One region of the Pseudomonas oplopanacis genome, then DNA from elsewhere that is predicted to be linked to it. Evidence: predicted binding sites of a transcription regulator. Region 1 holds the regulator's gene; each other region holds the start of a gene.

Region 1 (7,200 bases):
GTGTTGCAAGCGCTGCTGGCCGAACAGGTGCCTGTGCGGGACATTCGCAGCATTGCCGAGGCGATCGCCAACAACGCCGCCAAGAGTCAAGATACTGCCGCTTTGGTGGCCGCTGTGCGGGTCGGCGTATCCCGCGCAATCGTCCAAAGCATTGTAGGCACTGACTCCGAGCTACCAGTGATCACCCTGGAGCCAAGGTTGGAACAGATATTGCTCAATAGTCTTCAGAAGGCAGGACAAGGCTCGGAAGAGGGCGTTCTGCTGGAGCCAAGCATGGCAGAGAAGCTGCAGCGCTCGTTGATCGATGCGGCGCAGCGTCAGGAAATGCAAGGTCAACCGGTGATTCTGCTGGTGGCCGGCCCGGTTCGCGCCATGTTGTCGCGATTTGGCCGACTGGCAGTCCCGGGTTTGCATGTGTTGGCTTATCAGGAAATCCCTGACAACAAGCAAGTGACCATCGTTGCGACAGTAGGGCCCAACGGCTGAGGTAGTGGTTTATGCAAGTTAAGCGTTTTTTCGCCGCCGATATGCGTCAGGCCATGAAACTGGTTCGTGATGAGCTGGGCGCCGATGCCGCCATTATCGGCAATCGCCGGATTGCCGGTGGTGTCGAGCTGACGGCTGCGCTGGATTACAAATTGTCGGCGCTGGCCCCGCGTGTTCCGAACATGGAACTCGAGGATGAGCTGCGCAAGACCCAATCGCGCATCGTCACTGCCCAGGCTGAATTGAGCCTGCGTGGCGATGGCGAGACCGAAGGCGACAAGACCACCAATCGCCAGTTGTTCGCCGGCCTGCCACTGACCGCTGCCGAGCCACTAATCGAACCGACCTACGCCGAACCGCGTCGCTCCGCGCCTGCTCCGGCACCGGCTGCTGGCGGCGTGGATCCACGTGCGTTCGACTCGATGCGTTTCGAGCTCAACAGCCTGCGCGAACTGATGGAAGTACAGCTCGGTTCGCTAGCCTGGAATCAGCTGCAAGGTAGCCGTCCGGCCCAGGCCAACCTGTGGCGTCGCCTGCAACGCATCGGCCTGTCCGGCCCGTTGTCGCGCGATCTGTTGGCGATGATCGGTGATATCGATGAGCCTCGTCAGGCCTGGCGCATGTTGCTGGCGCACCTGGCGCGGATGATTGCTACCCCGGAAGTCGAGCCGCTGGAAGAAGGCGGCGTGATTGCCATGGTTGGTCCTGCCGGCATGGGCAAGACCACCACCCTGGCCAAGCTCGCAGCCCGTTACGTGCTCAAGTACGGCGCGCAGAACATCGCGCTGGTGAGCATGGACAGCTTTCGCATTGGCGCCCAGGAGCAGCTCAAGACGCTGGGGCGCATTCTCAATGTGTCGGTGACCCACGTCGATCCGGGCCAATCGCTGGTTCAGGCGCTGGAGCCACTGCTGCGCAAACGCGTGGTGCTGATTGATACCGCAGGCCTTCAGGCCAGCGATCCAGCCCTGCGCATGCAGCTCGAAAGCCTGGCCGGGCGTGGCATCAAATCAAAAAATTACCTGGTGCTCGCAACCACCAGCCAAAAACAGGTTCTAACAGCCGCTTATCATAGTTACAAACGCTGCGGGCTCGCTGGCTGCATCCTGACTAAACTGGATGAAACGGCAAGTCTCGGCGAGGTGCTGAGCCTGGCGATCAGTCATGAATTGCCGGTGGCGTACCTGACCGATGGCCCGCGGATCCCGGATGATTTGCATCTGCCGCGCCGTCATCAGTTGGTCAGTCGCGCCGTAAGCGTACAAATGCAGGAAGAACCCAGCGAAGAAGCCATGGCTGACATGTTCGCTGATATTTACCACAGCCCGACCAAGCAGGTTGGCTAAGGTAGTAATGAACAGTTTTTGTACCTACATCGATGGTCTGCCATGCATTGTTCCATTTGCGAACGCGCAGCCAGTAATGTGGCCTCCGTCTATGCAAGACAAGGTAAAGAAATAACATGGGCAGCATGCATCCCGTACAGGTGATCGCGGTGACCGGCGGCAAAGGTGGCGTCGGCAAGACTAACGTGTCAGTGAATTTGTCGCTGGCCCTGGCTGAGCTCGGCCGTCGCGTCATGCTGTTGGACGCTGACCTGGGCCTGGCGAACGTTGACGTCCTGCTGGGACTGACACCCAAACGTACCCTGGCCGACGTGATCGAAGGCCGCTGCGAGCTGCGCGACGTTCTGTTGCAGGGCCCGGGCGGTATTCGAATCGTTCCGGCCGCGTCTGGCACCCAGAGCATGGTTCATTTGAGCCCGGCTCAACACGCCGGACTGATCCAGGCCTTCAGCGACATCGGCGACAATCTCGACGTATTGGTGATCGACACCGCTGCGGGCATAGGTGACTCGGTAGTCAGTTTTGTTCGCGCAGCGCAGGAAGTCTTGCTGGTGGTCTGCGACGAGCCGACCTCGATCACCGACGCCTACGCGCTGATCAAACTGCTTAACCGCGATTACGGCATGAACCGCTTCCGCGTCCTGGCCAACATGGCCCAGAGCCCGCAAGAAGGTCGCAACCTGTTCGCCAAGTTGACCAAGGTCACCGACCGCTTTCTCGACGTGGCCTTGCAATACGTCGGCGCGGTGCCTTACGACGAAAGCGTGCGCAAGGCTGTGCAGAAACAACGTGCCGTGTATGAAGCCTTCCCGCGTTCCAAGTGCGCCCTGGCGTTCAAGGCCATCGCGCAGAAAGTTGATACCTGGCCGCTGCCTGCCAACCCGCGCGGGCACCTTGAGTTTTTCGTCGAGCGCCTCGTGCAACAGACCGCAGGACCCGTCCTATGACAGCCAGTGGCTACAACCTCTACAAGAAGTCGGCACGTGACGCGCAGTACGAGCTGATCGAGCGTTACGCGCCACTGGTCAAACGCATTGCTTACCACTTGCTGGCCCGTCTGCCGGCCAGTGTCCAGGTTGAAGACCTGATCCAGGCCGGGATGATCGGCCTGCTTGAAGTGTCGACCAAATACGACGCCAGCAAAGGCGCAAGTTTCGAGACGTACGCGGGCATACGAATCCGCGGCGCCATGCTCGATGAAGTACGCAAGGGGGACTGGGCGCCACGCTCGGTCCACCGAAATACCCGTATGGTCAGTGACGCAATTCGCTCTATTGAAGCTAAAACCGGCCGTGACGCTAAAGATCACGAGGTTGCGGCCGAACTCCAATTGAGTCTCGACGATTATTACGGGATTTTGAACGACACCCTGGGCAGCCGCTTATTCAGTTTCGACGATCTGTTGCAGGACGGCGAACACGAAGGGCTGCATGAGGATGGCGCGAGTGCTCATCTCGAGCCGTCACGCGATCTGGAAGATGAACGCTTCCAGGCGGCGCTGGCGGACGCGATTGCCAATTTGCCGGAGCGCGAGCGACTGGTGTTGGCGCTGTACTACGACGAAGAGTTGAATCTCAAGGAAATCGGTGAGGTCCTGGGGGTCAGCGAATCGCGGGTCAGCCAGTTACACAGCCAGTGCGCGGCCCGTTTGCGGGGGCGTTTGGGGGAGTGGCGAGCGCGCTGAAGGCAGTGTGGGGACACTGCGAACGGGGCTGGTGCGGATTTGAACGGCACCGGTCGCGATCTGTTGTGCTCCAGACAGTCATCGAGTGAATTGCCGAATTGATTGAAATGGCGCGTCCAGGTGCTGGGCGCGTTTAAGACTGCTTGGAGGTCGAATTGGACAAGAACATGAAAATCCTCATCGTTGATGACTTCTCAACGATGCGGCGGATCATAAAAAACCTGTTGCGTGACCTTGGGTTCACCAACACGGTCGAGGCTGACGATGGCACTACTGCCATTCCGGTTCTCAACAGCGGGAGCATCGACTTTCTGGTAACGGACTGGAACATGCCTGGCATGACCGGTATCGATCTGCTGCGCCACGTGCGCGCCGATGAAAAGCTCAAGCACCTGCCAGTGCTGATGGTGACCGCTGAAGCCAAGCGCGAGCAGATCATCGAAGCGGCCCAGGCCGGCGTAAACGGCTATGTGGTCAAACCCTTCACGGCCCAGGCGTTGAAAGAAAAAATCGAGAAGATTTTCGAACGCATCGGTTGATCCACTGCGCCACGGGGGAGCTATGGAGCATAAAGAATCTTCACAGGGCGATTTTGAATCGACCCTGAAAAAACATGCCGTCGAACTGGTCGCCAGCCTTGAAAAAGGCAGGTTCGGCGAGGCTGTGCAACTGATCCATGAGCTCAATCAGACCCGTGACCGTGGCCTGTATCAGGAAGTGGGCAAGCTCACTCGCGAGCTGCACAGCGCGATCGTCAATTTCCAGATTGACCCGAACATGCCGCAAGCCGAGGAAGTGTCGCAAATCACGGACGCCACCGAGCGCCTGGGGTATGTGGTCAAGCTGACCGAGGCCGCGGCCAACCGCACCATGGACCTGGTGGAAAGCGCCACGCCGCTGGTCAACAGCCTGAGCGAAGAAGCCCAGGCGTTGAGCACGGACTGGAGCCGGTTCATGCGCCGCGAAGTCGGGGCTGAAGAGTTCCGTGAGCTGGCCCGCCGCGTCGACGGTTTCCTGACACGCAGCACCGAGGACAACCGCACGGTGTCGAGCAACCTCAACGACATCCTGCTGGCTCAGGATTACCAGGACCTCACCGGTCAGGTGATCAAGCGCGTGACCCAGTTGGTCACCGAAGTTGAAAGCAATTTGCTCAAGCTCGTCCTCATGGCCAGCCAGGTAGACCGCTTTGCGGGTATCGAACATGACCGTGAATCGATGCTCGCCGAAAAAGATCCACAAAAACATCTCTCTCAGGGTGAAGGTCCGCAGATTCATGCCGATAAAAGAGAAGACGTTGTGTCCGGTCAGGACGATGTGGACGATTTGCTATCCAGCCTGGGATTTTAGCGTTTCAGCATTCTAGGTTTTTTAGGTTTTTAGACCTGTAGGAGCACCCCCTTAATGAGCTTCGGCGCCGATGAAGAGATCCTTCAGGATTTCCTGGTTGAGGCCGGCGAGATTCTAGAGCAACTGTCCGAACAACTGGTCGAGCTGGAAAGCCGACCGGATGATGCGGACTTGCTCAATGCAATTTTTCGCGGTTTTCACACTGTAAAAGGGGGCGCCGGCTTCCTCCAGCTCAACGAGCTGGTGGAGTGCTGCCACATCGCCGAGAACGTGTTCGACATCCTGCGCAAGGGTGAGCGTCGCGTCGATTCGGAACTGATGGACGTGGTCCTCGAAGCGCTGGACGCGGTGAACAGCATGTTCGGCGAAGTCCGCGAGCGTAGCCCGGTCACCGCTGCGACACCTGAATTGCTGGAGGCCCTGGCCCGTCTGGCCGAGCCGCAAACCGCAGATGAAGCTGCACCGGTTGCTGAAGTGGTTGAAGCACCTGCCGCCGAAAGCGAATCGGGCGACATCACCGATAACGAATTCGAACAACTGCTGGACTCGCTGAATGCCGTCAAGGCTCAGGCCGAAGCGCCAGTGGCTGCACCAACGCCTGCCAGCGATGCCGCTGCCAGCGACGAAATCACCGATGCCGAGTTCGAGTCATTACTCGATCAACTGCACGGCAAAGGCCAGTTCGCCGTCGACGCCGTGGCCCCAGCGCCAGCGGCACCGGCTGCGCCGAAAGCGGCGGGCGACAGCTCCGACATTACCGACGACGAATTTGAAGCTCTGCTCGATCAGCTGCACGGCAAGGGCAACTTTGCGGTGGATGCGCTGGAGTCGGCCATTGCTTCGGTACCAGCTACACCTGCGCCAACCGCAGCGGCGGCGGGCGGGGATCTGATCTCCGATCACGAGTTCGAATCGCTGCTCGACGAATTGCACGGTAAAGGCAAGTTCACCGACGTGGCGACAGGCTCTGTTGTCACTGCTGCGGCGCCCGTTGCCAAGGCAGCGGCACCCGTGGCCAAGGTGCCAGATCCAAAAGCCGAGGCACCGAAAGTCGAGGCGTCGAAACCGGTTGCCGCCGCTGCACCGGCCCCGGCCCGTGCTCCGGCTGCGCCGCCGCCGGAAAAACCGGCGAGCGAAGCCGAGACCACCGTGCGGGTCGATACCGCGCGTCTCGACGAAATCATGAACATGGTCGGCGAACTGGTACTGGTGCGTAACCGTTTGGTTCGCCTGGGTGCCAACAGTGCCGACGAGGCCATGTCCAAGGCTGTGTCGAACCTCGACGTGGTCACGGCTGACCTGCAAACCGCGGTCATGAAGACCCGGATGCAACCGATCAAGAAAGTCTTCGGACGCTTCCCGCGTCTGGTTCGCGACCTGGCTCGCCAGCTCAAGAAAGAGATCAACCTGGAACTGGTCGGCGAAGAAACCGACCTCGACAAGAACCTCGTCGAGGCCCTGGCCGACCCGCTGGTCCACTTGGTGCGCAACGCGGTCGACCACGGCATCGAGTCGCCGGAAGAGCGCGAAGCCTCGGGCAAGTCCCGTGGCGGCAAGGTGATCCTTGCAGCGGAACAGGAAGGCGACCACATCCTGCTGTCGATCAGCGATGACGGCAAAGGCATGGACCCGCACGTCCTGCGTTCCATCGCGGTAAAACGCGGTGTGATGGACAAGGACGCGGCGGATCGCTTGAGCGACACCGAGTGCTACAACCTGATTTTCGCGCCTGGGTTCTCGACCAAGACCGAGATCTCCGACGTGTCGGGTCGTGGCGTGGGCATGGACGTGGTGAAAACCAAGATTTCCCAGCTCAACGGTTCGATCAACATCTACTCGACCAAAGGCCAGGGCTCGAAGATCGTCATCAAGGTCCCGCTGACCCTGGCGATCATGCCGACGCTGATGGTCATGCTCGGCAACCAGGCGTTTGCGTTCCCGCTGGTGAACGTCAACGAGATCTTCCACCTCGACCTGTCGACCACCAACGTGGTGGACGGTCAGGAAGTGGTGATCGTGCGCGACAAGGCGCTGCCACTGTTTTACCTCAAGCGCTGGCTGGTCAGCTCCGCCGCTCACGAAGAGCAGCGCGAAGGCCATGTGGTGATCCTTTCGGTGGGCACGCAACGGATCGGCTTTGTCGTCGATCAGTTGGTGGGCCAGGAAGAAGTGGTCATCAAGCCATTGGGCAAAATGCTCCAGGGAACCCCGGGCATGTCGGGCGCCACCATCACCGGTGACGGCCGCATTGCGCTGATTCTCGATGTTCCGAGCATGCTCAAGCGTTACGCCACGCGGCGTATTTGATTCTGGTGGAGCGGGGCGACTGAGCCT
Region 2 (7,200 bases), on a different contig from region 1:
CACGTTGCGGCAGAACACGATGTCGAATTTGCCGAGGGCCGCGTAGCTGTCCAGCAGGTTGAACGAGCGAAACTCCACGCGGCTCTTGATCGGCGCCTTGATCGCCCAGCGCCCCGGCCCTTTCGGGTCGAAGTAACGCTGGAGACGCTCGGGCGACAGGCCACGGCCGATCGCCAGGCTATCGTACTCGCCGGTCTTGCAGTTGGTCAGCATGGTGCCGGACAGGTCGGTGGCGACAATCTGCGCCCCCATCTTCAGCTGGCCCATATTGACGCGCTCGAACTCGTCGATGGACATCGACAGCGAGTACGGTTCCTGACCCGACGAACACGCCGCGGACCAGATCCGCAAACGCTGGCCGGGCGCGGCCTTGATCGCTTCAGGCAATACCTTGTTCTTCAACACTTCAAACGGATAGGTGTCACGAAACCACAGGGTTTCGTTGGTGGTCATCGCGTCCACCACCATCTCGCGCAAACCACTGCGCGGCTGGGTCTGGATGCGCTGGACCAGCTCACCCAGGGATTTGATGCCTTGCTGTTCCATCAGTTTGTTGAGACGGCTCGAGACCAGGTACTGCTTGTTTTCACCGAGCAAAATGCCACAGGCTTTTTCCAGGAAGACCCGGAACTGTTCGAAATCCAAATTACCCGTAGACAAAGATGCCGCCTCTTAAATCGTGTTAACCACCAGGGGCAGAAGGCCCCTAGCTGATATCTGCTGCTTTGATCCGGTCGACTACCCGGGATGCCAGGTCATCAGGACGGAATTTGGCAAGGAAGTCATCAGCACCGACTTTCTTGACCATCGCCTGATTGAATACCCCCGACAACGAAGTATGCAGGATGATATGAAGCTTTTGCATGCGCGGGTCGTTGCGGATCTCGGCCGTGAGGGTGTACCCGTCCATTTCCGGCATCTCGATGTCGGAAATCATCATCAGGAACTCTTCTTCCGGCTTTTTCCCTTCATCGACCAGCTTTTTCAGATAGTCCAGCGCTTGTTTGCCATCGTTCAACGCCACCACTTCGACACCGACCGTTTGCAGGCAACGGGTCACCTGTTTGCGTGCCACGGACGAGTCATCGACGGTCAAGACCTTCAAGGACAAGGCCTTGTGCTGGGTTTCGACATCGACCACACCGACCGAAATTGCTTCCGGCGTCGGCGCCACTTCCGCGAGGACTTTCTCGACGTCGATGATTTCGACTAACTGATTGTCGACCCGAGTCACAGCCGTCAGGTAGTGATCGCGCCCCGTGCCCTTGGGTGGCGGATGAATCTCTTCCCAGTTCATGTTGACGATGCGCTCCACCGAGCGCACCAGGAACCCCTGGGTCTTGGTGTTGTACTCGGTGATGATCACGAACGGATTGCTTTGATCTTTCAGCGCGCCGGAGCCGGTCGCCATGGCCAGATCAAGAATCGGAATGGTCGCCCCCCGGATATTTGCCACACCGCACACGACAGGACTGGATTTTGGCATCAGCGTGAGTTTTGGGCATTGCAGCACTTCCCGAACCTTGAACACGTTGATCCCATAGAGCTGCTGGCCGTCGAGACGGAACAACAGCAGCTCCAGGCGATTCTGCCCTACCAGTTGCGTGCGCTGGTTTACCGCATCCATTACACCAGCCATGCACAGACTCCTACACCAACGCTTAAGTGTGTTGCGACGCACGTTCATTGCTAAACGGCACGGCGCTTGCTTTTTAACTCTTATGAACACAGAACCGACATTTTTCCGACGCCTGACATCAAACGCTCGCCAAGTGCTTTGCGCGATGTCGGCCGTCTGCCTGTTCAACGCTGGCAGCCCTGCCCTTGCTGACGCAGTTACCTTGCCTGACATGCTTATCGGCGTCACTCAGGGCTTTCTTGAGTTCACCGTAGAAGACTATTTGGCGACCAGTCAAACCGAAGGTCGTTATGAGATCGAGGTCAAGCAGCTCGATCCGCGCCTGCGAATGCCCATGTGCGACAAGGAATTGACAGCCACTTTGGAGAGCCCGGCGATCCCGATTGGTCGGGTCACGGTCAAGGTTCGTTGCGACAGCACCTCACCCTGGACAGTCTTCGTGCCCGCTCAAGTTCGCCTGTTTCGCGACGTCGTCACCACCACCCGACCGCTCAAGCGCGCCGGCTTTATCGAGCCGGGCGATGTCATGCTGCGCGAACGCGACATCAGCCTGATCGGTCAGGGCTACTTCACCTCGACGGATCAGGCGATCGGGCAGAAACTTACCCGACCAACGGTCGCCGATCAGGTGCTGACGCTGGTCCATCTCGAACAGGCCGAAGTCATTTCCAAAGGCGATCAGGTCGTGATTACTGCCCGCAGTGGTACGCTCAGCGTGCGCATGCCGGGCGAAGCCCTGTCCAATGGCGGGTTGCGTGAACAGATCCGGGTAAAAAACCTCAACTCCCAACGGGTCATCAAGGCGCAGGTCATGGCGCCGGGCCAGGTGGAAGTGGCCATGTAGAAATTCTGCCCTTGCGAAAACATGGCGCTGGCCGTGGCTGTTCCCTAAACTGTGCCTCACGCAGGAAATGCGCTGGCGCATGCAGGCTCGTTGATAAATGGGCCTAAAGTTTTTGCAGGGAGAGCCGAAAACATGGCAAGCGTCCAAATTCCCAGAGGTTTTTTATCATGGTCATCGATTTCAGCCGTTTGAACAGTTCCTCGTCACTGACCGGCAGTACGCGTACCAGCGCCAACAAGGACACTGCCGAAGCCGGCAAATCCGCGCCGCTGAATACCCCGGCCGAACAGGCCAGTACCGCCAAAAGCGGGGAATCGGTACACCTCAGCAATGAGGCTCAACAGTTGCAGAAGGTCACTGACAAGCTGCGCGATCAGCCTGCCGTCGACAATGCCCGCGTGGCCGAGTTGAAAGCAGCGATTGCCGATGGCAGCTATAAAGTCGACAGCAACCGTGTAGCCAGCAAACTGCTCAACTTCGAAGCCCAGCGCTAGGCCCCCGGCCTGCGCCAGGCTTTTGGACGCTTAAACCCCAAGGCCAGCCATGCACGACACTAATTTACTGCAACTGATCATCGACGACTTTGCTCCAGCGCAACACTTGCTGGAGTTACTGCAAACCGAGTCCCTCGCCTTGCATGGTCGCGACATGCCACTGCTCGAAGACATTCTGGCGCGCAAACAGGCAATGATCATTCTGCTCGAACAGCATGGCCGCAAGCGCAGCGAAGTCCTCGCCAGCCTCAATCTGCCCACCAATCGCAAGGGGCTGGAGCAACTCGCCAGCCAATCCAGCGTCGGTGACCAGTTACTTGCGCAAAGCGATGCCCTGACCGACCTTCTGGCGCAGTGCCAGGCCATCAATGTCAATAATGGTCAGTCGATCCTGGTCCAGCAGGCCGCCACGGCCAATCAGCTGAAGATCCTCACCGGCGGCGAACCACCCGCGCTTTACGATGCCCGCGGATCAACCGCCAAGCTAGCGAAGCCGCGCCCGCTCAGTCAGGCATGAACCTGTTGATGAGTTCGCACTTTCAAGACGCGTCACATGCTGGCAGTATGCTGGCCATGCGCTGTCACATTTTGTCCGGAGAACGATGAACCGTGTCCAATGCCTTAACCGCGGAAGATGCTCCGCAGCCACCCAAGGTGCTCTCCACGCCCATGGAGATCGCGGGTAACCTGCGGCAGCTGCAAGAAAGCCATGACCCGCTGATCATTACGTTCCACGAACGTAACCAGCGCTTCCAGAGCTATCTGGTTGAGGTTGACCGGGACAACAACACGATTGCCCTGGACGAAATGGTGCCCCGCGATGGCGAGCGCTATCTGCTGGCGGGCGAGTCGTTTCGGGTCGAAGGCTTCCACGACGGCGTGCGCATCGCCTGGGAAAGCAACGGCCCGCTGAGCATCGACGAATTCAGCGACACCCGCTGCTATCGCGGCAAACTGCCTGACGAAGTCGTCTACCACCAGCGCCGCAACGCCTTCCGGGCTGCATTGAAACTGGCGCAATTGGTCAACGTCGAACTGGGCGGTGAAAAGCTCAAGTTCCCGGTCAGCGGCAAGCTGCTGGATATTTCCGCCACCGGCTGCAAGCTGCGCTTTGACGGCGACATCACCGGCCGACTGCAACTGGGCCAGGTCTACGACCGCTTCGTCGCCGACCTGCCCTTCGGCAGCATGACCACCCCGGTTGAGCTGCGTTATCTGCACTTCGAAGAAAGGATCTCCACCACCTTCGCCGGCATCCGCTTTCACAACATGAGCGGGCTGGTGCAGCGTCAGGTCGAGCGCTTCGTGTATCAGCTGCAGCGTGAAGCACGGCGCTTCGACAAAGACGATCTCTGATACAACGCTTCAACAAAAAACGGGCAGTCCCTTGCGGTGACTGCCCGTTTTTTTATGCCGCAACTATCAGGGTCTGGCTTCCGTGAAGCTTTGTTCGCGACCGGCGTCCGGGTCTTCCGGTGGCGTCGGCTCTCCTTCCAGTTCCACCTCCGGCTCCGGTCCCGGCTCCGCTTCCGGATGGGGCGGGCTGTGCATCTGCTCTTGAACGATCTGCTCGTCGACACGCGGGTCAAGGCACACCACCAGCGGCGAACTCGACATGCTGTCCGGCATGGCCACGTGATGCAGCGGCGCATCGTCGACCTGATGCAGGTTGGTAACTGCTTTCGGACGGATCCGCCACACCAGCACCATCGCGAAGAAACTGAAAAACGCATAGAGCATGTGGCTGCCGAACAGCTTCATCAGCACCCCGGCGACCAGCGGCCCGATACTGGCGCCGACACCGTAGGTCACCAGCAGCATCGCCGTCAGCGAGACCCGGCGATCACCTTCGACGTGGTCATTGGAGAACGCCACTGCCAACGGATACAGGCAGAACTGCACCAGCGAACAGAGGAACCCGGAGATGAACAACACCTCCAGCGGCACCTTCTGCAGAATCGCCAGCGGCAGCGCGGCCAGCGCCAGGCTGAAGGCAAAACAGCGGATCAACAGCGCCCGGTCATAACGATCAGACAGCCAACCCAGCGGCCACTGCACCAGCAGGCCGGCAAAAATGCAGCTACCCATGAACAGACCGACCTGCTCGGTGGACAGTCCCTGCTGGGACGCATACAACGGCGCCAGACCGTAGAACGAGCCGACGATCAGCCCTGCTCCCAATACCGTGCTCAACGATTGCGGTACGCGCTTGATGAAGAAGCGCGGCTCCATCGGCGCGGGGTGCAACGGCGCCGGGTGAATCCGTCGAGTCAGGGCCACCGGCACCAGGCACAGGGCGAAGCACAGCGCGACCAGCATCAGCAGCTCCAGGCCCAGGCCTGGGTGCATGACCAGAATCAGCTGACCCAGCACCAACCCCAGATAGGAAGCGATCATGTAGCCACTGAAGACCATGCCGCGTTGCTTGGCATCGGCCTGCTCGTTGAGCCAGCTCTCGATGACCATGTACTGGCACATCATGCCCAGGCCGACGATCACCCGCAGGAACAGCCAGGCCGGCAGCCAGTCGATCAATCCATGACCGAGCACCGCCGCACCGACGATCCCGGCACACGCGGCATAGGCACGAATATGCCCGACCCGGGCGATCAGTCGGTGACCGATCTTGCCGCCCAGCACCAGGCCGAAATAGTTGGCCGCCATCAACGCACCGACCCACAAGCTGTCGACGTGATCGGCTGCCAGGCGCAAGGCCAGGTAAGTGCTTAACAGGCCCGAGCCGATCAACATCATCAGCGAGGCGAAATACAGCGCTCGAAAGGATTTCCAGATTTGGCGCATCGGCGTTCCGAGCGGCTCCTTGCAGTGAAGATCAGGCTACCGAAACGATAGCCCGAAGACGACGAAGCGTCAGGCCTGAGCAGCTAAAACACGCCGTTCCCAGGGGGTAATTTCATCAAAGAAGCTGGTCAGCTCCATGGACTTCGAAGCGACGTAGCCTTCGATGAACTCAGTGCCAAACAGTTCCTTCGCCAATTGGCTACGTTTCAGACGCTCAAGAGCCGCATGCAAGGTACACGGCAACGAAAGATTATCCGGCACTTCGAATTCGCCCTGGATCGCCTCGCTGGGTTCCAATTCGTTCTCAATGCCATGCAACCCGGCGGCAAGGCTGGCGGCGATGGCCAGGTACGGGTTGGCGTCGGCTCCCGGCAAACGGTTCTCGACCCGACGAGCGACCGGCGAACTGGCCGGAATGCGCAACCCGGCGGCCCGATTGTCGTGGGACCAGCAGGCATTATTCGGCGACGCGTACGGATGGCACAAGCGCTGATACGAGTTGACGTTCGGTGCGAACAGCGCGGTGAAATCGGCCATGCCGGCCTGCTGGCCGCCGATAAAGTGACGGAAGGTCGCGGTCGGCTGACCGGCCTCATCGCTGAACACGTTACGCCCGGTGGCAATGTCGACGATGCTTTGGTGAATGTGCATCGAACTGCCCGGCGTGTGCGCCAGCGGCTTGGCCATGCAGACCACGGTCAGGCCATGCTTGAGCGCGACTTCCTTGAGCAGGTGCTTGAACAGCAAGGTCTGATCGGCCAGCAGCAGCGGATCACCGTGCAGCAGGTTGATCTCGAACTGGCTGACACCCATTTCGTGCATGAAGGTGTCGCGCGGCAGGCCCAGCGCCGCCATGCAGGCGTAGACCTCACTGAAGAACGGCCGCAAGCCGCTATTGGAACTGACACTGAATGCCGACTGACCGTCCTCGCGACGCCCGTCCAGGCCCAGCGGCGGCTGGAACGGTTGAGTCGGATCGGGGTTGGGCGCGAACACGAAAAATTCCAGCTCGGTCGCCACCACCGGCGCCAAGCCGCGCGCTGCGTAACGCGCGATCACTGACTTGAGTTGACCGCGGGTCGACAGGCTCGACGGTTCACCGCTCAATTCGTCCGCATCGCAAATGGCCAGTGCTCGTGGCTGCTGGCTCCAAGGCAGGCGATAGATGTGCGCAGGGTCCGGCACCAACGCGAGGTCGCCGTCATCACTGCCGTAAAAACGCGCGGGTGGATACCCGCCCATGATGCATTGCAGCAGCACACCCCGCGCCAACTGCAACCGACGTCCTTCGAGGAAACCCTCGGCCGTCATCACTTTGCCCCGGGGAACTCCATTCAGGTCCGGCGTGACACATTCAATCTCATCAATGCCCGCCAATCGCTGTGCGAGTGAACGATGGCCATCGGTTGTCATGACTCAGT
Region 3 (7,200 bases), on a different contig from region 1:
CAAGACTTGACCGCACGGTATGCAACGCTTGATTCGGGAAGTAACTGTAGCCTGACAGCACGGCTTTTATCGCACTGAGCAATTCAGTCAGGTCCTGCTGTTTACACACATAGCCGGCAGCCCCCGACTGCATGCAACGCATGGAAAAATGCCCCGGCGCCTGTGAAGTCAATATCAGCACTTTAAGTGGCATCGTCGTCGATGTCAGTCGAGCAATGACCTCCAGCCCATCCAGCTTGGGTATTCCAATATCCAGAATTACAATGTCCGGCATAAGTTCGCGGGCAAGTTGTAATGCGTCCACGCCGTTATCTGTTTCTGCAATGACTTCGTAGCCATGGCGCTCCATTAGCATACGTACCGCAAGACGAATGACGGGGTGATCATCCACGATCAGCACTTTATTCATGGGCAAGTCCAATTTCGCTGTTCGAATTTTTAGAGACCGCACAATAGCCTAGTCGCTTCATCCATGGCATGCCGCCCCCCTCGGCCACCCACAGCCAGAGACATTTCTTACAAATTTAAAAGATTAGTCCTACAAATTTCTTAAAACAAATTGCATCCTGCGTGGTATTAAACTTCGCGCAGTCGGCCTTCCGGAAATTTTTCTGTATCGAATTACGGCAAAAAAAAATCGCAATCCATCACGCACGCGCCTCCGACAACAAACCTGGACTGAGCTACGCTTAAAACAAGCAAGACACGCCCCACCGATAAAAAGCCTTACACAAAAAAACGTCACCTTCAGAAACAGCTAACCGCTTATTTAAGGACACACTTAAAAACCAGACAACCGCACAATATTCTCCAGTAAAACACGCCCCGCCCAACTCACATACAAACAATAACGCTACTCTATCCCCCCCAAAAAAACACAATCCCAAAGTGGAGACTCACCAAGTTAAATCACTAACAGCCTTCATACGATATAACCAACCACCCAACAAACAACTCTTCAACCCATCGAGCAAAAGTTAAAACCATAATGAGCAAAGAATATGATAAAACTAAAAAGCAAAATTACGAACCCCATGACTATCATTGCAATATTCGCAACACTGTCTGAAGCATCGGCGGCCGTGTCACTGCCCTTTCTCGACGATGAAGAACGAGCGCTCTATATCTGGTTTCTGATCAGCTTTCCGTTTTATTTGCTTTTCCTGTTCTTCGCGACCCTTAACTTCAACTATCGATCGCTTTACGCGCCTTCTGATTTTGAAAAGGGCGAGGATTTTTTGACAGTCATGAAAAGCGCTGGTCGCAAGGACAATACTCCCTCCCCACCTAATCTTCCGGCCCGGCATTACGTTTGCCTGCCTGAAAGGCTGAAGGATCTGCACATCGTCGATGCACGCTTGACGGGTCAGCCATTGGCGTTCAGCTCGCTGCTGGAGAGCATTCAGCTTCCACAGAAAAACCTCGCGCAAGTGATCGTATTTCTCACGTGCGCAGACTCGGAGACATCGCTGAAAGAAAGCGTGCTCAAGCATTCGAAACTGACAAAGAAGCGCAGCGGCTCCATCTTCTGCGTTGCTTTTAATTCCAGCTCTCAAGCGCTGACAATCATTGGGCAAACGTTTTATCCGGCAGAGACCGGCAGATAGCTCTTGAAGAGCACAAGGAGAGAAAAACAGCAGGAAGGTGTAACGGGCATCAAGAAAAAACTGAATGCTCAATGAATGCCAGGCAGAACATCCCCCTTTCGAGGTGTGGCCTTGTCACCGACAAGGCCACACTTCTATTACCCGCTCAAAAGGCTCAGAACAGCTTGCGGCCTTTGTTCGCGGCAATGCGCATACGCAAGGCGTTGAGCTTGATGAAGCCAGCCGCATCGGCCTGGTTGTAAGCGCCGCCGTCTTCTTCGAAAGTCGCGATGTTGGCATCGAACAACGATTCGTCAGACTTGCGACCGGTCACGATCACGTTGCCCTTGTACAGCTTCAGGCGAACAACGCCGTTCACGTGGGCCTGGGACGCATCGATCATCTGTTGCAGCATCAGACGCTCAGGGCTCCACCAGTAACCGGTGTAGATCAGGCTGGCGTACTTGGGCATCAACTCGTCTTTGAGGTGAGCCACTTCGCGGTCCAGGGTGATCGATTCGATCGCACGGTGAGCGCGCAGCATGATGGTGCCGCCAGGAGTTTCGTAGCAGCCACGGGACTTCATGCCCACGTAACGGTTTTCGACGATGTCGAGACGGCCGATACCGTGTTCACCACCGATACGGTTCAGGGTCGCCAGCACGGTGGCCGGGGTCATTTCGACGCCGTCCAGTGCAACGATGTCGCCATTACGGTAGGTCAGTTCCAGGTATTGCGGCTTGTCTGGAGCGTTCTCCGGGGAGACGGTCCATTTCCACATGTCTTCTTCGTGCTCGGTCCAGGTGTCTTCCAGCACGCCGCCTTCATAGGAGATGTGCAGCAGGTTGGCATCCATCGAGTACGGGGATTTTTTCTTGCCGTGACGCTCGATCGGGATGTTGTGCTTTTCAGCGTAATCCATCAGCTTTTCACGGGACAGCAGGTCCCACTCGCGCCACGGAGCAATCACTTTCACACCTGGCTTCAAGGCGTACGCGCCCAGTTCGAAACGAACCTGGTCGTTGCCCTTGCCGGTGGCGCCGTGGGAAATGGCGTCAGCGCCGGTTTCGTTGGCGATTTCGATCAGGCGTTTGGCGATCAACGGACGAGCGATGGAAGTACCCAGCAGGTACTCGCCTTCGTAAACGGTGTTGGCGCGGAACATCGGGAAAACGAAATCACGCACGAATTCTTCGCGCAAGTCGTCGATGTAGATCTCTTTGACGCCCATGGCCTGTGCCTTGGCGCGCGCCGGTTCAACCTCTTCGCCCTGACCCAGGTCAGCGGTGAAGGTCACCACTTCACAGTTATAAGTATCCTGCAGCCACTTGAGGATCACCGAAGTGTCCAGGCCGCCGGAATACGCCAGAACGACCTTGTTTACGTCCGCCATGCCATCACTCCACGGGGTTCTACGGAAAGCCGTGAAGTCTACCGGTCATACGAAATAATTTACAGTGGCGCGACAGCTTATGACGACGAAGCGACAGAATCTATCGAGAGCGCGACGATGACCGGCAAGTCAGGAAGTGGCTGCTGCATTACCAGAAGCGACTTGAGGCGCGACTTTCTCGGTCGGCGCAACGCGTTCCAGACGCACGGCAACCCGGCGATTCTTCGCACGGTTGACGGCGGTGGTGTTGGGCGCCACAGGGTAACGCTCACCGTGGAAGCGCATGGTGATCTGCGATTCCTGAATGCCGTTGGCCTTGAAGTAATCCATCACCGCCAATGCGCGGCGGCGCGACAGTTCACGGTTGGCCAGGCGATTGCCGCTGTTGTCGGAGTGCCCGTCGAGCTCGATGTGATTGACCGACGGATCGGCCTTCATGAACTCCAGCATCACTTGCAACTGCGCCTTGGCGTGCGCATCAAGATCGATGCCTTCAGCACCCGTGAAGGTGATCTCGGACTGTTTGACCTGTTCGAAATTCTTCGGCAGCAGTTTCGCCACGCAGCTTTGGTAATCGTTGAATGCCTTGCTGAACTTGACCGGCAACAGTCGCACTTCCGACACCCGGCCATCACCGGAGGCATGCCGGATCACCGGACTGCGGCCGTCGATCAAGCCACTGATCAGGCGCCCGGCCTGCGCTTGCGAGCTGTTGAACAGCACATTACCGCTGCCCAGGCGTACCGAGCCCAGATTGATGTCGCCACGCCCCGGTTGCCACGGCGCGGCGGCGGCCAGCAAGGTTGCCGAACCGCCACCGATCATCGCGTTGTAGGTATTCAGGCGAAATATCGCCTGTTCACCGGCACGGCGTACGAATTCACCCGAGCCGAAATCGGTGATCGGTTGAGTCAGGCGGCATTCGAACTTGTCACCTTCGACCGTCCACTCGATGCTCTCCAGACGCGTCTGGAAAGTGAGCGCCATCGCAGGAAGGCTGGCAAACACACTGAGCAAGGCTAAATAACGCTGGCGCACGGGAGGCTCCACTGGCTTCTACAACAAAAAGACCGACACACGCATGTTTCCGGCATACCTGATTCATATCGGTAGGTTCCTGCAAAACTTGATAGCGAGTGCCTGCAAGAGTCTTTTCCGGTAGCATTCCCCTGAGTTTGACCCGCCTGGAATCCCCTCATGTCCGACCGCCTGACCCTACTGCGTCCCGACGACTGGCACATTCATCTTCGCGATGGTGCCGTGTTGACCAATACCGTTGCGGATGTTGCGCGCACCTTTGGTCGCGCCATCATCATGCCCAACCTGGTACCTCCGGTGCGTAACGCCGCTGAAGCCGACGGCTATCGCCAGCGAATCCTCGCTGCACGCCCGGCCGGCAGTCGCTTCGAACCGTTGATGGTGCTTTACCTGACCGACCGCACCCAGCCCGAAGAAATTCGCGAGGCCAAGGCCAGCGGTTTCGTGTACGCCGCCAAGCTGTACCCTGCCGGCGCGACCACCAACTCGGATTCTGGCGTAACCAGCATCGACAAGATCTTCCCTGCGCTAGAGGCCATGGCCGACGTCGGGATGCCTCTGCTGATTCACGGTGAAGTCACTCGTGGCGATGTCGACGTGTTCGACCGCGAAAAATTTTTCATCGATGAGCACATGCGCCGTGTGGTCGAGCGTTTCCCGACGCTCAAAGTGGTGTTTGAACACATCACCACCGCCGATGCCGTGCAGTTCGTCAACGAGGCTTCGGCCAACGTCGGCGCCACCATCACCGCGCATCACCTGCTGTACAACCGCAACCACATGCTGGTGGGCGGGATTCGGCCGCACTTCTATTGCCTGCCGATTCTCAAGCGCAATACGCACCAGGAAGCCCTGCTCGACGCCGCCACCAGCGGCAGCGAAAAATTCTTCCTGGGCACCGACTCGGCCCCCCACGCCCAGCACGCCAAAGAAGCCGCGTGTGGCTGCGCCGGTTGCTACACCGCGTATGCGGCCATCGAGATGTACGCCGAAGCGTTCGAACAACGCAACGCGCTGGACAAGCTCGAAGCCTTCGCCAGCCTCAACGGCCCACGCTTCTATGGCCTGCCAGCGAACACCGACCGCATTACCCTGGTCCGCGATGAGTGGACCGCCCCAACCAGCCTGCCATTTGGCGAGTTGACCGTTATCCCGCTGCGCGCCGGTGAAAAACTGCGCTGGCGCCTGCTGGAGGAACACGCGTGAGTGAAGACCATTTCGACGACGAACAGGACGGTCAAGGCGGTGGAGGCGGTCCTCGTCATCCAATGGCTGCCAGGTTTCGTGGCTACCTGCCGGTTGTCGTCGACGTAGAAACCGGTGGTTTCAACTCGGCCACCGACGCCCTGCTGGAAATTGCTGCAACCACCATCGCCATGGACGAGAAAGGGTTTGTGTACCCCGATCACACCTACTTCTTCCGTGTAGAGCCTTTTGAAGGCGCGAACATCGAAGCAGCGGCGCTGGAGTTCACCGGGATCAAACTCGATCACCCGCTGCGCATGGCAGTGAGTGAAGAAGCGGCGCTGACCGATATTTTCCGCGGCATCCGCAAGGCTCTGAAAGCCAACGGCTGCAAACGGGCGATTCTGGTCGGCCACAACAGCAGCTTCGACCTGGGCTTCCTCAACGCTGCGGTCGCACGCCTGGACATGAAACGTAACCCGTTTCATCCGTTCTCCAGCTTCGACACCGCGACCCTTGCCGGCCTGGCTTACGGTCAGACTGTACTGGCCAAGGCCTGTCAGGCGGCGGATATCGACTTCGACGGTCGCGAGGCCCACTCGGCTCGTTATGACACCGAGAAGACCGCGGAGCTGTTCTGCGGCATCGTCAATCGCTGGAAACAAATGGGCGGCTGGGAAGATTTCAACGACTGATCTGTCGCTGATTAATCCCCGCGCATAAAAAAACCGGCCACTGAGGCCGGTTTTTTTATGCCTGACGCTTGGGCTTACAGCGCCGCAGCGTGCTCGGTCAGGTAAGCAGCAACGCCTTCTGGCGAAGCGTTCATGCCTTTGTCGCCTTTTTTCCAGTTGGCAGGGCAAACTTCGCCGTGCTCTTCGTGGAATTGCAGAGCGTCGACCAGACGGATCAGCTCTTCCATGTTACGGCCCAGCGGCAGGTCGTTGATGATCTGCGAGCGGACAACGCCTTTGTCGTCGATCAGGAATGCGCCACGGAAAGCAACGCCGTCAGCGGACTGAACGTCGTAGGCCTTCATGATTTCCTGCTTGATGTCGGCAGCCATGGTGTAGCGAACCTGGCCGATACCGCCATTGTTCACCGGGGTGTTGCGCCAGGCGTTGTGGGTGAAGTGCGAGTCGATCGACACGGCAATCACTTCAACGTTGCGGGACTTGAAGTCAGCCATGCGGTTGTCCAGAGCGATCAGCTCGGACGGGCAAACGAAGGTGAAGTCCAGTGGGTAGAAGAACACCAGGCCGTATTTGCCTTTGATGGCCGACGACAGGGTGAAGCTGTCTACGATTTCGCCATTGCCGAGGACGGCTGGAACGGTGAAGTCCGGGGCTTGTTTGCCTACGAGTACGCTCATTGGATATCTCCTGGTCTATTAACGTGAAGAACTGGATTCGCATCAGCCTGCCACCCTCAGGCGACAGCCCTGTGACACGATCCCCCTTCAAAGGACCGACCATCATACACGGCGTTTTTAGGCTGTCCTCAACGGTTTTTTGCAGGAGGATAAAAATTGCCATCGAGACCGTTACTGGCAGATTGCCTGAATGAAAACCGTTCGTCGGTCACGCCCGCTTATAACGCAAAGCTTTCAGAAACCACTTTGACAATCATTCTCGTTAACATTAAGATCCATCGCAATTGAGTCACAACCAGCGACGGTTTTCACTTATGTATGTCTGCCTCTGCACTGGCGTCACCGACGGTCAAATCCGCGATGCAATCTATGAAGGTTGCTGCAGCTATAAGGAAGTCCGTCAGGCCACCGGCGTTGCCAGCCAATGCGGCAAATGCGCCTGCCTTGCAAAGGAAGTGGTTCGCGAAACCCTGACCAAATTGCAATCGGCCCAGGCAGCCATTCCTTTCCCGGTAGAATTTACTGCCGCGTAAAGACCCTGATTCAAAGAACCGGACTTGATGTCCGGTTTTTTTATGTCTGAAAATCAACCGCTTACGCTCTAGACGCGGAACACAAACATTCTT
Region 4 (7,200 bases), on a different contig from region 1:
GTCGGGATGGTGAAGTTGTACATCGGTGCGGCAATCACCACGGCATCGGCGGCGAGGAATTCAGCCAGGGTAGTGGCGCTCAGCTCGGCTTCGTGCTGTTGGGCGGCGTTGCGCAGTTCAGCGGTAGTGCCAGCAGCAACCAGCGTCGTGGCGGAGAAATGGCTGATGGCGTCGGCGGCCAGGTCGCGGTAAGTGACCACGGCGTTCGGCTCTGCGGTTTGCCAGGCTTTGACGACTTCGCTGCTCAGCAGACGGGAAGCCGAGTTGTCACCAAGAATGCTCGAATCGATATGCAACAGTTTCATGTGGGATCTCCAGGTGAGGACCGCCACGGGGCGATCTGATGGAGTGAATCCTACAGACGAAACCAATGGCTGATTAGACCGCAACAATGCGATAGTTCGTCCCACTGATAGAACAATCGGACTGCCGTCATGCAAGACCTCAATGATCTCTACTATTTCGCCAAGGTGGTGGAAGCTGGCGGTTTTGCGGCCGCCGGGCGTTTGCTCGGGATTCCCAAGTCGCGCCTGTCACGGCGTATCGCCGAGCTGGAAGAGCGCCTCGGTGCACGTCTGCTGCAACGCACCACCCGCCAACTCAAGCTGACCGCCGTCGGCGAGCGCTACCTGCGGCACTGTCAGGCGATGCTATTGGAAGCGGAAATGGCCGATGAAGCGGTGGCCAGCATGTCCAGCGAACCGCGTGGGCGCTTGCGGGTGTCCTGCCCCGTCGGCCTCGCGCACGAGATGTTGCCCACGGTCATCGCCCGATTTCTTGAAAAATACCCGCAGGTGCAACTGGAAGTGATGCTGCTCAACCGCCGGGTCGACCTGGTGACTGAAGGCGTTGATGTCGCCTTGCGCGTGCGTGAGCTGGGCGACGAAGATCCGCTACTGGTGACCCGACGCCTGCGCCAGGCACAAATGGCCATGGTCGCCACCCCGGCGTTTTTGCACGGGCGTGAAATCAATCACCCCGAAGACCTGAAAACCTTGCCCGTGCTCGGCGCCCTTGAAGCCGATCGCATGGTGCATATCCGCCTGCTGGATCAACAGGGCAAAAGTGTCGATCTCAGCATGGAGGCGCGGCTGGGCATTGATGACTTCATCGTGCGCAAGGCCTGCACTCTGGCCGGCCAGGGTTTTACCCTGTTGCCAATGATGTATTGCGAGCCGGAGCTGGAAGACGGCTCGCTGGTGCAACTGCTGCCCGAGTGGTCATTGCCTGGCGGCTGGTTGCAAGCGGTCTACCCTCACCGGCGCGGGGTGATGCCAGCGGTTCGCGCTTGGCTCGACCATTTGATCGAAACATTCAATGCGTGTGGGGACCGATTGATATGAAGGCTGGACGTATGAGCGAAGAGGATGTCGCGCAGTTCTGTCTCGCGCTGCCGGGTGCGCGGGAAGACTATAAATGGGGCGGTGTGCGGGTGTTTTCGATTGCCGGGAATAAAATGTTCGCGCTGCAGAACCTGCGCGGCGACTCCCTTGCCTTCAAGGTCGACAAGGACCTGTTCCTGGGACATTGCGACCGGCCGGGCATCCACCCGGCTCCCTATCTGGCGAGAGCCCAGTGGATCATCATGCAAACGCCCTACCCGCTGGGCGCCGTAGAACTACAAGCCTTGTTGCAACGATCCCACCAACTGGTGGTGAGCAAGCTGCCCAAGCGCACCCAGGTGGGACTGCTGCTTTAAAACAAGGCCAGCAGGTTCGCGCCGAGAAACATCTGGTCGATCCAGAACACCTGGTGCAGCAACACAATCAGCCAGAACAGCAGCTGATAGGAGACTTTGCGGGTCTTGTGCCGAAACACTTGCTGGGCCAACAAGGCGCCAGGCCAGCCACCGGCCAGTTCGACCGCGTGCAAGACATTTTCCGGCGTGCGCCAGGCGTCGGCGCGGGCCTTGCGCTTGTCGCTCCAGTACAGGAAAAACGCCAGCACACTGACGATCCCGTACGCCGCCAGCGGAATCAGTGACACCCCGCGCAGCCAGAGCGACACCGACCCAAACAGCGGCAGCGCACACAGCGCGGCAAAAACCAGCAGTTTCAACCGTGGATGCTGGATGCGCTCTCCCCCGGACCTGCGACCGGGGTCGTGGCGCCTGCCGGCGTCACTCATGGCTTGGCCGCAGACCAGTCAACCCAGCCGAACTGCCAGGTGGCCAGAATGACCAGGCCGAACACGATCCGATACCAGGCAAACGCCGCGTAGCTGTGGCTGGCAATGAACTTGAGCAGGCCGCGAACCGCGATCATCGCGAAGATGAAGGCCGTCACGAAACCGATCGCGAACACCGGAAAATCCGCCGGCACGAACAGGTGGCGGTATTTGAAACCCGAATACACCGCCGCCGCGACCATGGTCGGCATCGCCAGGAAGAACGAGAACTCGGTAGCGGTCTTGCGCGACAGGCCAAACAGCAACCCGCCAATGATGGTCGACCCGGAACGCGATGTTCCTGGAATCATGGCCAGGCACTGGGCGAAACCGACTTTCAGCGCGTCTTGCCAGGTAATCTCGTCGACAGTTTCGGCATGCACCTGATGTTGGCGTTTCTCGGCCCACAACATAATCACACCGCCCACCACCAACGCCGTCGCAACGGTAATCGGGTTGAACAGGTAATGGTGAATCAGGTCGGAGAAAATCACCCCCAGCACCACCGCCGGCATGAAGGCGATCAGCAGGTTGGCGGTGAAACGACGCGCGCTCGGTTGCGTCGGCAAACCGGTAACCACATCGAGAATCTTGCGACGAAACTCCCACACCACCGCCAGGATTGCACCCAACTGGATAATGATATTGAACGCGATTGCCCGCTCCCCACCGAAGTTGAGCAAGTCGGCGACGATGATCTGGTGCCCGGTACTGGAAATCGGCAGAAACTCCGTCAGCCCTTCTACTACCCCAAGTATCAATGCCTGAAAGGCGGTCCAAAGATCCATCAATCCCCCAAGAAGCAATGCCCCCAGGCATGCCCCGTCAGTTTTGTTTAAACGTTCATTGCGCTGAGCGTAGTTGAAGTTCCGCGCGCACAGGATCCAGACGAAACCGTAAAAATTCCGTGAAAATCGAGCGTGATTCAGGTTTTTCCGCGCGGGGCCGAAATCCTATCAGACAAGCCTCTAAAACGCTGCCGCGGAATAGGACTTGGGTCGCATATGCCCGACCGGCAAAGCGTGGTTGGATGCTGGCAATGGTTTATGACAATAAAAAGAAAATCGGAGTAACAGCGTTATGAACAGCTTGCGCAGTGTGTCGATCAGCCGACGCTTGTGGCTCATCTTGATCGTGTCGGTGGTGATGTTGCTGACGTTGGGCGTGTTGATGCTCAAGCAGATTCACGACGACCTTTATCAGGCCAAGGCGCAGAAAACCCAGCACGTCGTACAGACCGCCAGCGGTATTCTGAATTACTACCATGACCTGGAAACGGCCGGCACCCTCACCCGCGATGCCGCGCAGAAGCAGGCACTGACCGCGGTCCGTGGACTGCGCTATGACCAGAACGACTATTTCTGGATCAACGATCTGACGCCGGTGATGATCATGCACCCGGCCAACCCCAAGCTGGACGGCCAGAACTTGTCGGCCATCCGCGACCCGGACGGCTTTGCGGTGTTTAACGAAATGGTTGCCGTGGCCAAGGCCAAGGGCGCCGGCATGGTCAACTACCGCTGGCCGAAACCGGGCGCCAGTGCCCCGGTCGAAAAGACTTCTTACGTCAAACTCTTCGAGCCTTGGGGCTGGGTGATCGGCTCGGGCGTGTACATCGATGACATGCAGGCCGAATTCAATGGCCAGGTGTGGAAGGCCACTTTCGTCGGCGTGGTGATTGCGCTGGTGATGGCGCTGTTGGTCATCCTGATTGCGCGCAGTATTGTGCGCCCGCTCCAGGACACCGTGAACGCCATGGCCAACATCGCCAGCGGTGAAAGTGACCTGACCCGCAGCCTCGATACCCACGGTCAGGACGAAGTGGCGCAACTGGCTCGGCACTTCAACGCGTTTACCACCAAGCTGCGCCTGGTGGTCACCGAGCTGCAGGTGTCCGCCAGCGCGTTGGGTCAGTCGTCCAGTGAATTGGGCAATGACGCCGCCCAGGCCCAACAACGCAGCCAGCAACAGTCCCAACAGATGGAACTGGTGGCCACGGCCATTAATGAAGTGACCTATGGCGTGCAGGATGTGGCCAAGAACGCCGAGCATGCTGCCAGCGAAATGCGCGATGCCGAATCCCAGGCGCAGCAAGGCCAGATCAACATCGACGGCAGCTTGCAACAGATAGACAAACTGTCCGGCACCATCGATCAAGCCGTAGAGGTGATACGCACCCTGGCAACGGAAAGCACGCAGATCGGCAGCGTCCTGGAGGTGATCCGCTCCATCGCCGAGCAAACCAACCTGCTCGCCCTCAACGCCGCCATTGAAGCCGCCCGGGCGGGTGAACAGGGTCGAGGATTCGCGGTGGTGGCCGATGAGGTGCGCCTGCTGGCCCAGCGCACGCAGAAGTCCACAGCAGAGATCCAGTCGATGATCGAACGCCTGCAAAGCCATTCGGAAGCCGCGGTCAAGGTCATCGGCGACAGCAGTCGCGCGTCACAACTGACCATCGAACAGGCCGGCCTGGCCGGTGCGAGCCTGAATGCAATTGGCCAGGCGTTACGCAACCTCAACGGATTGAACGCGTCGATCGCCAGCGCGACATTGCAGCAGGCCCATGTGGTGGAAGACATCAATCAGAACGTGACCCAGGCTGCGGGCTTGTCCCACAGCACTGCACTGGCGGCGCAGCAATCGAGTGTGGCCAGTGTTCGACTCAAAGACCTGAGCGAGCAGCTGAACGGCTTGCTCAAGCAATTTCGCGTTTAACAGCACACACGATAAACCCTGTGGCGAGGGAGCTTGCTCCCGCTCGACTGCGCAGCAGTCGCAAAAATCAGCTGACTGAGTTTCTCCTGTAGAAATCCGGTTGCAGTATTCGGGGCTGCTACGCAGCCCAGCGGGAGCAAGCTCCCTCGCCACAGTTGTGTTTCTGATTTCAGTCCCGTGTCGCTATCGCCCTTTCCTGCTGTCTAGGTACAATCTCGCCCCCACTTCGCTTTCCCCAAGGAACCTCCATGTCCGGGCTTGAACTGTTTGCCGCCGCCCTCGGTGTGATTGCCGTCTGGTTGACGGTCAAACAGAACCCCTGGTGCTGGCCAATCGGCCTGGTCATGGTGCTGCTGTATAGCTGGATCTTTTTTGAGGTAAAGCTGTATTCGGACATGCTCCTGCAAGTGATCTACGCCGCGCTGCAACTCTATGGCTGGTGGCAATGGACCCGCGCAGGCGAAGCGAATACCGGCCGGCAGGTCAGCCGTCTCGACAGCAGGTCAGTGGCGCTGGGCCTGGCGGTCGGCGCGCTGGGCAGTGTGCTGTTGGGCGCGGCCATGGCGCACTGGACCGATGCCGCCCAGCCGTGGCTCGACGCCGCGCTCACGGGGTTCAGCCTGGTTGCGCAGATGTGGATGGCGCAAAAACGCGTGCAATGCTGGCCGCTGTGGATCGCCGTTGATGTGATTTTTGTCGGGCTGTTCATTTACAAAGGCATGTACCTCACCTCTGCTCTCTATGCACTGTTCCTGCTGCTGGCCGTGCAAGGCTGGCGTGAATGGCGTGCCGATCCGGCATTGCGCGCATGAAGGTGCTGGTGCTCACGGGCCCCGAATCCAGTGGCAAGAGCTGGCTAGCGGCCGAGTTGCAGGGGCATTTCGGCGGTGTGCGGGTCGATGAGTACGTGCGTTGGTTCATCGAACAAAACCCTCGCGACACGTGCCTGGGTGATATTACCGAGATCGCCCGAGGCCAGTTGCAATGGGAAGATGAAGCCCGCGCCCGGCGGCCCCGTCTGTTGATTCTCGACACTCACTTGCTGAGCAATATCCTCTGGAGCCAGACCTTGTTTGGCGACTGCCCTGAATGGCTTGAACCGGCATTATTGGCTCGCGATTACGACTTGCACCTGCTGTTGTCACCGGAGCATGTCGACTGGACGGATGATGGCCAGCGCTGTCAGCCCGAATTGAGTGAACGCCTGGCATTTTTCCAGGCGACCCACACCTGGCTTGAACAGCACCGCCAACCGTTTCAGGTATTGCAGGGAAGCTGGGAAAACCGCCGGGGGCAGGCCTTTGAAGCGGTCACCCGCCTGCTGGTTTCCTGAGCCGGTTTTGGGTCGATTTCCCCAGTGATTCCCCCTGTTTTGGGGCAACAGTGTCCATCCGTGAAACACTCATCTACCCGCAAACAGGCCGTTTCAGCGCCCTTCATCATCTTGTCATGGCTCTTGTTAAGCGCTTGAAACACATCAGCGCAAACCCTTGATCTAGAGCTTTGCGTCGCGATTGTTCAGCAAAACCTTGCCGGGGCTGTCTCAGTGATGAAACAGCTGACGTATCGTCCACTTCTCACAAAAGGCTAACCTTTTGAATTAAAACAATAATTCAAAAGCGGCACAGCTTTCGCTCTCTCCTTCCCAACGCTGACTAGGGCCAGCCCACAAAAGAAGGAATTGCTGCCGTGGGGACTTTCAATAAAGGCATGACCTGCCTACTGCTGATCGGATGTGCCGCCACTTCGGTACTCAGCCTTAGTGCGAAGGCTGATGGCAATGGCGTCATCGTTCTTACACGCGACGTCCAGCCCATCCCTATCGGCCGCACCGGCGGCAAAGACCCCTACCCGACCACCGTCAATGCCAACCCATCGGCGCGCATCGTCTCGACCATGAGCAACACCGAGTTGACTGACGGTGATTTCGCCAACATTGCCAGCGGCTCGACCATCACCGGCAACATCAACCCGAACACCAACGGTGGCAGCATGCCAGGCCTCAACGTCGTGACCAATCCAAACGGCATGCCAGGCATGAGCGCCGGCCACGGCGGTGGCAGTGGTGCCGCGATTTCCGGAACCATCAATCGGGCCATGAGTTCCGGCATGGCTCCACTGACCAGAATGGCCGGAGGTCAATGACATGAATCGCAGCCTGATCTTTCTCGCGGTGTTCGCCAGTGCCAGCGCCATGGCTGACTCCGGTGTTTCAACCGTGAACAACGCCAACATCCAGGATGCCGGCGTCCAGTACAAAGGCAACTTGAACGTCAACCAGGCGGCTGGCGATCAGCAACAACAAACCAACGTTCGCGC

What was found. Region 1 encodes FliA, which starts transcription of late flagellar genes. Its sites were predicted from a motif close to CTAAAGTTTNNNNNNNNNNNGCCGNTAA; they were not measured.
Region 2: the regulator FliA is predicted to act here: its motif matches at 2,587-2,614, upstream of flgM (flagellar biosynthesis anti-sigma factor FlgM).
Region 3: the regulator FliA is predicted to act here: its motif matches at 4,083-4,110, upstream of ACWKV5_RS15125 (flagellar protein MotY).
Region 4: the regulator FliA is predicted to act here: its motif matches at 3,091-3,118, upstream of ACWKV5_RS16215 (methyl-accepting chemotaxis protein).

Annotation. Positions count from the first base shown of each region.
Region 1 covers NZ_JBSKHV010000002.1:661,230-668,429, forward strand. The annotation lists gene flhA (flagellar biosynthesis protein FlhA) at 1-486, shown strand, start outside; gene flhF (flagellar biosynthesis GTPase FlhF) at 498-1,832, shown strand; gene fleN (flagellar synthesis regulator FleN) at 1,949-2,779, shown strand; gene fliA (RNA polymerase sigma factor FliA) at 2,776-3,516, shown strand; gene ACWKV5_RS07415 (chemotaxis response regulator CheY) at 3,684-4,055, shown strand; gene ACWKV5_RS07420 (protein phosphatase CheZ) at 4,078-4,866, shown strand; gene ACWKV5_RS07425 (chemotaxis protein CheA) at 4,921-7,173, shown strand.
Region 2 covers NZ_JBSKHV010000004.1:370,935-378,134, forward strand. The annotation lists gene cheR (protein-glutamate O-methyltransferase CheR) at 1-660, opposite strand, end outside; gene ACWKV5_RS12070 (chemotaxis protein CheV) at 707-1,639, opposite strand; gene flgA (flagellar basal body P-ring formation chaperone FlgA) at 1,722-2,483, shown strand; gene flgM (flagellar biosynthesis anti-sigma factor FlgM) at 2,651-2,977, shown strand; gene ACWKV5_RS12085 (flagella synthesis protein FlgN) at 3,027-3,494, shown strand; gene ACWKV5_RS12090 (flagellar brake protein) at 3,587-4,333, shown strand; gene ACWKV5_RS12095 (MFS transporter) at 4,400-5,779, opposite strand; gene ACWKV5_RS12100 (glutamine synthetase family protein) at 5,849-7,090, opposite strand.
Region 3 covers NZ_JBSKHV010000006.1:248,558-255,757, forward strand. The annotation lists gene ACWKV5_RS15110 (response regulator) at 1-409, opposite strand, end outside; gene ACWKV5_RS15115 (hypothetical protein) at 1,002-1,607, shown strand; gene ACWKV5_RS15120 (argininosuccinate synthase) at 1,762-2,979, opposite strand; gene ACWKV5_RS15125 (flagellar protein MotY) at 3,109-4,017, opposite strand; gene pyrC (dihydroorotase) at 4,177-5,223, shown strand; gene rnt (ribonuclease T) at 5,220-5,897, shown strand; gene ACWKV5_RS15140 (peroxiredoxin) at 5,972-6,574, opposite strand; gene ACWKV5_RS15145 (bacterioferritin-associated ferredoxin) at 6,889-7,107, shown strand.
Region 4 covers NZ_JBSKHV010000007.1:173,469-180,668, forward strand. The annotation lists gene ACWKV5_RS16190 (FMN-dependent NADH-azoreductase) at 1-305, opposite strand, end outside; gene ACWKV5_RS16195 (LysR substrate-binding domain-containing protein) at 435-1,343, shown strand; gene ACWKV5_RS16200 (MmcQ/YjbR family DNA-binding protein) at 1,340-1,699, shown strand; gene ACWKV5_RS16205 (DUF1294 domain-containing protein) at 1,696-2,127, opposite strand; gene ACWKV5_RS16210 (undecaprenyl-diphosphate phosphatase) at 2,124-2,954, opposite strand; gene ACWKV5_RS16215 (methyl-accepting chemotaxis protein) at 3,247-4,881, shown strand; gene pnuC (nicotinamide riboside transporter PnuC) at 5,130-5,693, shown strand; gene ACWKV5_RS16225 (AAA family ATPase) at 5,690-6,214, shown strand; gene ACWKV5_RS16230 (hypothetical protein) at 6,571-7,026, shown strand; gene ACWKV5_RS16235 (adhesin) at 7,028-7,200, shown strand, end outside.